DNA from 2 places in the Streptosporangium sp. NPDC006013 genome. Region 2 is predicted to be linked to the other one. Evidence: riboswitches for the same ligand, from Rfam matches in the RefSeq annotation. Region 2 holds a riboswitch; the other holds the start of a gene.

Region 1 (4,240 bases), on a different contig from region 2:
CTGTGAATCATAAGAGCCGGATCGGGGCGGCGATGAACCGGGTCTGCGCACGGTGGATGGCGGCGCGTTCGGCATGGCGAGAAGCCGGTACGCCTGGCAATATCGCGAGCATCGACTCCACGACCGGCGTACCGCGGGCGAGGCCGGGCGGCGCCCCGCCGGCCCTGACTTTCGGCAGGTCGCCGGGGAAGAACGCGTTTCCGAGCCCACCGCGAAGTACGATCGATCAATGACCGAAATGACCGAAACCACGCCCGGCTGGCTCTCTCCCGAAGAGCTGGAGTCGACCCGCGCACGAATGCCGATCCTCTACGTCGACGCCGTGCCGGTGCGAGTCGACGAGGCCGGGGTGGTCACGCATGTCGGCCTGCTGCTGCGCATCGGAGCGGACGGGACGGTCAGCCGCGCCCTCGTCTCCGGCCGGGTGCTGCACCACGAGCGGGTCCGCGACGCGCTCATCCGCCATCTGGAGAAGGACCTCGGCCCGACGGCACTGCCCAACATCCCCGCCTCTCCGCAGCCGTTCACCATCGCCGAGTACTTCCCGACGCAGGGCGTCACGCCCTACCACGACCCCCGGCAGCACGCGGTCTCCCTCGCCTACGTCGTCCCGGTCGCGGGTGACTGCCGCCCCCGGCAGGACGCCCTCGACCTTGTCTGGTTCACTCCCGAGGAGGCCTCGTCACCGCTGGTGCAACAGGAGATGCTCGGCGGTCAGGGCACCCTCCTGAAGCAGGCCCTCGCCTACGTCGGCCGCCTTTCCTGACCTTCCGACGGCGGAAATCCCCGCCGGCGCGAGGAGAGCGGGCTGCTGTGCCCCCTCTCTGCGCCGGGCTCACTCAACGCGCTGTCTCTGCCGCTGCCACCGCACCTGATTCGGAGAGGCTCAGCGGGTGCGGCTGGCCAGGAAGCGGCGCCATTCCGGACGGGTTCGCGCGAGTGCTCGCAGCGAGGCCGGAACCTGGGGCCTGGGGTCGTTGCGGTCCAGGCGCAGTTCGGTGAGCGCGGTCAGCTCACCCAGCCACTCCGGCAGCTCGGTCAGCCGGTTTCCCTGCAGATCGAGCTTGGTCAGGGAGGTGAGAGCCCGCATCGACTCGGGAAGGGCGGTCAGCTTGTTCTTGCCCAGGCCGAGGGACCTGAGGGCGGTGAGTTTGCCGATCGACTCCGGCAGCTCGGTCAGCCCGGTGTTCCACAGGCTGAGAGAGGTGAGGGCGGTGAGGTTCCCGATCGACTCCGGCAGGCCGGTCAGTGAGGCGCATCCCATACCGAGATGCTCCAGAGCGGTCAGCTCGCCCAGCCACGGAGAGAGATCGGCGGGCCGGCTGTATGCCAGGTCCAACCAGGTGAGGGCGGTGAGACGGGCCATCGACGCCGGGAAACAGGCCGGCTCGGCATACCACATGCGGAGCCTGGCGAGCCGGGTGAGGTCGCCGATCCACTCGGGCACCTCCTCCAGGTCATGGAGGTTGCTCAGGCCGAGTTCGGTGAGACCGGTGAGCTCGCGCATCGAGTCGGGGAGGCGGCGCAGTCCGGTCACCGAGACATTGAGGTAGATCAGTCCGGTCAGCTCGCCGATCCATTCGGGCAGGGCGGTCAGCTCACGGTTGCCCCCGAGGTCGAGCTCGGTCAGCGCGGGCAGGTCGGTCAGGAACCGGGGAAGCTCGGTCAACCAGTTGGATCTCAGGCGCAGCACCCGTAGACCGGGAAGCTCGGCCACCTCCTCGGGCACCCGGAGCAGGCCGAGACCCGACAGGTCCAACGTGTCAGACCCCTCGCGCAGGTACGTGTTCATCCGCCGCCGAGCGGTCCGAAGCACGGAATCCACCGCTGCCACCCTGATTTCTCCTTGCCGTCAACAAGATGTGATCGGCGATCACGGTAGCGATGAGGACTTGCGACCCGGTTGTGGATCATTGGACTTGTTTCGCCCTCGGGGCGCGGGACCGCTGATCACAGCATGATCGCGAGTTGGGCAAGACATCGCCGGTACGCGGTGAAAAGCGCGTCGCCGGAAGCGGTGACTTCCTTGGGCAAGCCCTCCCACCGCGAATCATGCGAGCCGTGCGACCATGACAGCGAAGGTGACGGCGGAACGAGGAAGCCGGTGTGAACCCGGCGCGGTCCCGCCACTGTGATCGGCGAGCGGACCCCGATATCGCCACTGCCCGGGTACGGGTGGGAAGGCCGGGCGAGCTTGGACCCGAGAGCCAGGAGACTCACGCCGTCGCCTCCTCAGCGAAATTGGGGCGGAACTCCCCAAGAGAGGAAGGCGATTGCCATGCCGTGCGACTCACGTGCCGGTGCTCCACCCGGACTGCTGCCCGCCGCCCCGGCCGTGGTCGCCGGCGCGGTCGCCGACGTCCGCGCCATCGGCGGCTACTTCGGGATCGAGACAGGCGAGGCCGAGGCCGGATGGCGGCCGTTCACCGATCTGTGGACGGATCCGGGCGTCCTGGAGGCGAGAATCCACGACATGGCCGGACGACTGGACACCACCGAGCACCGGGTGGCCGCCTCGATCCTGTTCCAGGGCCTGGCCGCCCGCCTGTGGTCACCGTCCATCGGCGCCGTGGTCGCGCACGACCTGCTCATCGACCTGGCCCCCGAGCACCTGTACTGGCGGCCGGCCCCCGACCCGCTGCCGCTGCGAGCCACCCGGCTGTCCGGCTGGGGCATCCGCGACCCCGCGCGGATCGCCGAACCGGTCTACCGCGGCATCATGGCCGAGATGCTGGAGCCGCTCGCGGAGGCGGTCCGGCGGATCGTGAAGATCGCGCCGGGGCTGTTGTGGGGCAATGCGGCCTCCGCACTGGCCGGAAGCGTCGGCGCCTTCATCCACCGACGGCCCGACCTCAGCGCGAAGGCCGTGCGGCTGGGCCGCGAACTGCTGGACCGGGATCTCCTGCGCGGCACCGGCGAACTGACCGAGCCCGTACCCGGCCGTCCCTTCTTCGTCCGTCGCAGCTGCTGCCTGTACTACCGCCTGCCCGGCGGCGGCATGTGCGGTGACTGCGTCCTGCTGCCGGCCCGCCGGCCACAAACCCACCGCCCTGGCTGACGCTCTTCACTTCGCGCTCTCCCAGTCCGGTTCACCTGGAGGCGGTCAGCTACGTCCGACGACGCCGAGGATGCCCGGCTTGGTGAAGTCGACGGTGGTCTTCTCTCCGTACTCGTTGTACTCGGAGCGCCACGCCTCGACCGGGACGATCCCCGGCTCCAGCAGTTCCATTCCACTCAGCAGCTCGGCCAGCTGTTCCGGGCCGCGCGAGGTGAGCGCCCCCGCGCTGGTCGAGCGGTAGACCTGCTGCCCGGCCTCGTGCACCTCGGCGCTGACGTTGGCCTCGAAGGCGTGCGTGACGATCAGATGGCTCCCCGGGGCCAGCCGTTCGCGGATCGTGGTGATGATGTGGGCGACCAGGGCGTCGTCGGGAATGAAGTGCAGCATCGAGATCAGCAGCACCGCGACGGGCTGGGTGAAGTCGATGGCGCTCTCGATCTGCGGGTCCGTCAGGAGCTTCTCGGGTTCCCGCATGTCGCCCTGGATGACAGAGGTGAGGTGGTTCTCCTCCAGGAGCGCACGGCCGTGCACCAGGACGATGGGGTCGTTGTCGACATAGACCACCCGGGTGTCGGGCGCGATGCGATGGGCGACCTGGTGCACGTTGTCCTGCGTCGGCAGTCCCGACCCGATGTCGAGGAACTGCCGCACGCCCTGGCGCACGAGCAGCTCGACGACTCGCGAGAGGAACGCCCGGTTCGCCCGGGTCATCTCGCGGATACCGGGCACCACCCGCATGAACTGTTCCGCGGCCGCCCGGTCGGAGGCGAAGTTGTCCTTGCCTCCGAGGTAGTAGTCGTACATTCGAGCGACACTTGGGGTGTTCGGGTCGATACCCGCTGGAACAGCCTCTTGCTTGGTCATGCCCTCACCCTTCCTTGTCTTCGCAAAGGGTATGGGAAATCCACAAGATAATGGATCTTTGCCGACAAATCATGGGCGAGCACAGCCCCGCGCGCTCCGGAGTCCCGGGGCCTACCCGTCCCGATGCAGCGAACTGGAGCTGTTCTCGGTGCTCCAGTAGCTCTGGTGACCGGGCTCCCAGGTCCAGGTCTCCGTACGGTCACCGTTCCTGACCGTCAGTGTGCCCGAGGGCTCGTAGTCCTCCGACAAGGGGGACCAGGGCGGCGGGGGTTCAGGATCGGCGTACGCGACCGGCGCGGCGAGCGCCACCGCCGAGGC
Region 2 (4,240 bases):
AGCATGGCCAGCACGAGGTCGACGCGGGCCTTCCCCTCGGGGGCGCTGCCGAGCACGTGCAGGCCGTCGCGGATCTGGACGTCCTTGACCTCGCAGAGCCATCCGTCGACGTGCAGCAGGAAGTCGTCGAACCCGCTGTCCTGCGGCCGGTCGTCGACGCCCAGGTCGTGGTCGAGCCTGGCGGCCTGGATCAGCGTCCAGATCTGCGCCCGGATGGCGGGCAGCTTGGCCGGGTCCATGGCCGCGATCGAGGCGTGCTCGTCCAGCAGTTGCTCCAGCCGGGCGATGTCGCCGTAGGTCTCCGCGCGGGCCATCGGCGGCACCAGATGATCGACCAGTACGGCGTGCGCCCGCCGCTTGGCCTGCGTGCCCTCACCGGGGTCGTTCACCAGGAACGGGTAGACCAGCGGCAGGTCGCCGAGCGCCGCGTCGGGGCCGCAGGAGGCCGACATCCCCGCCGACTTGCCGGGCAGCCACTCCAGGTTGCCGTGCTTGCCGACGTGCACGATCGCGTGCGCGCCGAAGTCGTCGGCCAGCCACCGGTAGGCGGCCAGATAGTGGTGGCTCGGCGGCAGGTCGGGGTCGTGGTAGATGGCGACCGGGTTCTCCCCGAAGCCGCGCGGCGGCTGGACCATCACCACGAGGTTGCCCGCGCGCAGCGCGGCCAGCACGATCTCGCCGTCGGGATCGCGGCTCCGGTCGACGAACAACTCGCCCGGCGGCGGCCCCCAGTGCGCCTCGATGCCGTGCCGCAGGTCCTCGGGCAGCGTCTCGAACCACGCCCGGTAGCGCGCGGCCGGGATCCGCACCGGGTTCGCGGCCAGTTGCTCCTCGGTGAGCCAGTTCCGGTCCTGGCCGCCCGCCGCGATCAGCGCGTGGATCAGCGCGTCGCCGTCCCGCTCCGCCACGCCGGGGAAACCGTCTCCGAGGTCGTACCCGGCCTCCGTCATGGCCGTGAGCAGCCTGACCACGCTGGCGGGGGTGTCCAGGCCGACCGCGTTGCCGATCCTGGAGTGCTTGGTCGGGTACGCCGACAGCATCACCGCGATCCGCCGTTCCGGTGCCCGGACGTGCCGGAGCAGGCCGTGCCGTACCGCGATGCCGGCCACCCGCGAGGCCCGCTCGGGATCGGCCACGTACACGGTCAGGCCCTCGTCGTCGACCTCCTTGAAGGAGAACGGCACGGTGATGATCCGCCCGTCGAACTCGGGGATCGCCACCTGGGAGGCCGCGTCGAGCGGGGACAGGCCGTCGTCGTTCTCCCGCCAGGCGTCCCTTCCCGTGGTCAGGCAGAGGCCCTGCAGGATCGGCACGTCCAGCTCGGCGAGCGCGCCGACGTCCCACGCGGAGTCGTCCCCGCCCGCCGAGGCGGTCGCCGGGCGGGTGCCCCCGGCGGCGAGCACGGTGACCACCAGGGCGTCCGCGGCCCGGAGCGTGTCGAACAGGTCGGGCTCGGCGCTGCGCAGGGAACCGCAGTAGACGGGCAGGGCCTGGCCGCCCGCCTCCTCGATGGCCAGGCAGAGCGTCTCGACGAAGGCGGTGTTGCCCGCGACGTGGTGCGCGCGGTAGTAGAGCACGCCGATGACGGGGCCCTCGGTGCGTCGCGCGACACGTTCGAGGGGGCCCCAGCTCGGGGTGGGCGCGGGCGGTGCGAAGCCGTACCCGGTGAGCAGCACCGTGTCGGAGAGGAAGGCGTGCAGCTGGGCCAGGTTCGCCGGACCGCCGTGCGCGAGGTAGGCGTGCGCCTCGGCGCAGACCCCGCCGGGCACCGTGGACAGCTCCATCAGCTCGGCGTCGGGGGCCTGCTCACCACCGAGGATCACGACGGGCCGCCGGTCGGCGAGCAGCGCGTCCAGCCCGTCCTGCCATGCCCTGCGTCCGCCGAGCAGTCGCACGACCACGAGGTCCGTGCCCTCGGTCAGCGCGGGCAGGTCCTCGGCGGACAGCCTCGCCGGGTTGCCGAGCCGGTAGTTCGCGCCGCTCGTCCGCGCGCTGAGCAGGTCGGTGTCGGAGGTCGACAGCAGCAGGACGGCAGGCGGCGCGGGTGGCACGGCCGATCGCGGGGTGGGCGGCACGGAACGCATGCAGAAGTCCTCCCTCGGGGTCCTCGCCCCGGGTCGTCGTCATCGCGACGGCAGGAGTCTCCTGGCTCCCGGATCAACGCTCACCCCGGCCTTCCCGTCCGTTGCCGGACCGTGGCCTTCGGTGGGGTTCGCTCCCCGGTTACAGTGGCGGGACCGCGCCGGTTTCACACCGGCTTCCTCCCTGCGCCGTCGCCTAGGTCACACTATGCCAGGCGGACATCCGTAAAGAAATGGGAGCTACCATCCACTGCGTGTCAATAACCGACCCTCCCGGAAGAACCCGGGCCGACGCGTGTCCCGGAGCGCTCCAGGTGCACGCCGCGGCCGATGGCGGCCTGGCGCGGATCCGGGTTCCCGGCGGGGCGCTCACGGCGCGTCAGCTCCGCGTGGTCGCCGCCGCCGCCCGGGAGCTCGGATCCGGCGTGATCGAGCTGACCTCCCGGGCGAACCTCCAGGTACGCGGCCTCCCGCCGCAGGACGGCGAGCCCCTTCCCACCGTGCATCCGGCACGCGACGACACGCGCGTTCCGGACGACGGCCGGCGGCTTTCCCCGGCATCCGACTTCGCCGTGCGGCTGGCCGCCGCCGGGCTGCTACCGTCGGCCACGCATGAGCGGGTACGCAACATCGTGGCCTCACCCCTGGCCGGGCGGGCACCCGCGAGCCTGCTCGACATCCGTCCGCTCGTGTCCGAGCTGGACGGGGAACTCCGCGCCCGGCCCGTGCTCGCCGACCTGCCCGGCCGGTTCCTCTTCGCGCTCGACGACGGCTCGGGCGACATGGTGGCTCTTGGCGCGGACGTCACGCTGCTGCCGGTCGATCCGGTGGACGCCTCGGCGGACGTCTCCGAGGTGGCGCTGCTGCTCGCCGGTGCCGACCTGGGGCTGCGTGCACCCGTCTCCTCCGCCGTCACCGGCATGCTCGCGGTCGCCGAGGCGTTCCTGGCCGAGCGCGCCGAGCAGGGGTCGGGCGCGTGGCGGCTCACCGAGCTGACCGACGGCCCAGTACGGGTCTCGGCCCGCGGGCTCGGGGCGGAGCCGGCTCTCCGGCTGTCCGCCCCCGCCGTACGACGGGCGCGAACGGTGGACAGCGGCACAATCGGGGTCGCCGCGCAGCGTGACGGCAGGTCGGCCCTCACCGTTCTCGCCGCGCTCGGACGGCTCACGGCGGCCCAGCTGGAGGCGCTCGCCCAGGCGGCCGAGCACGGCGGGGGAGAGGTCCGGGTGACGCCGTGGCGGACGATCGTCGTCCCCGACCTGCCGCCGCCGGAGGCCGACGGCCTGCGGGCGGCGCTCACGGACGCGGGCCTGGTCGGCGACCCGGCGTCGCCGTGGCTGGGCCTGACCGCCTGCGCCGGCCGGCCCGGATGCGCCAAGGCCCTCGCCGACGTCCACGCCGACATCCATGCGGGTGTGCGCGCGAACGGCGGCACCGGTTCCGAGTCCGGTGCGGACGGTCCTGACGACGTCCACCCCTCGCGGGGCCGCACCCGTGCGCTCCCCGTGCACTGGTCGGGCTGCGAGCGGCGGTGCGGACGCCCGCGCGGCCGGGTCGTGGACGTGGTCGCGACCGGAGACGGATATCGCGTCGAGGCGGACGGCGTGAGCCGTACGTTCGCCGACGCCGAGCAGACGAGCGCCGCGGTGGCGGCGACCAGAGAGGGAAAGTGATCGACTACATCAGGGACGGGGCGGAGATCTACCGCCGCTCCTTCGCCACCATCCGCGCGGAGACGGACCTCGGTGGCATGCCGCCGGGCATCGCCCAGGTCGCGGTCCGCATGGTGCACGCCTGCGGCATGGTCGACCTCGTCGACGACCTCGCGTGGTCGCCGGGAGTCGTCACGGCGGCGCGCGAGGCGCTGCGCGACGGCGCGCCCGTGCTGTGCGACGCCATGATGGTCGCCTCCGGCGTCACCAGGCGACGGCTTCCGAAGGCGAACGAGGTGATCTGCACACTCGGCGACCCACGGGTCCCGGAGCTGGCGCTGCGGCTGGGCACCACCCGCAGCGCCGCGGCGCTGGAACTGTGGCGCGACCGGCTCGACGGCGCGGTGGTCGCGATCGGCAACGCGCCGACCGCGCTGTTCCGCCTGCTCGAACTGGTCGAGGAGGGTGCCGGACGTCCGGCCGCGGTGCTGGGCGTGCCGGTCGGCT

Evidence for each region. A riboswitch is a leader RNA that binds a small molecule or an ion and turns the genes downstream of it on or off. The one in region 2 is predicted to bind cobalamin.
Region 1: it holds a riboswitch for cobalamin, as region 2 does, so the genes downstream of both, ABZ260_RS08070 ((2Fe-2S)-binding protein) here and cobN (cobaltochelatase subunit CobN) in region 2, are expected to answer to the same signal.

Annotation. Positions count from the first base shown of each region.
Region 1 covers NZ_JBEXUE010000034.1:651-4,890, reverse strand. The annotation lists gene ABZ260_RS08080 (NUDIX hydrolase family protein) at 230-766, shown strand; gene ABZ260_RS08075 (leucine-rich repeat domain-containing protein) at 887-1,825, opposite strand; cobalamin riboswitch at 2,092-2,218, shown strand; gene ABZ260_RS08070 ((2Fe-2S)-binding protein) at 2,279-3,058, shown strand; gene ABZ260_RS08065 (SAM-dependent methyltransferase) at 3,104-3,922, opposite strand; gene ABZ260_RS08060 (hypothetical protein) at 4,034-4,240, opposite strand, start outside.
Region 2 covers NZ_JBEXUE010000062.1:3,561-7,800, reverse strand. The annotation lists gene cobN (cobaltochelatase subunit CobN) at 1-2,084, opposite strand, end outside; cobalamin riboswitch at 2,116-2,320, opposite strand; gene ABZ260_RS12625 (precorrin-3B synthase) at 2,336-3,754, shown strand; gene ABZ260_RS12620 (precorrin-8X methylmutase) at 3,751-4,240, shown strand, end outside.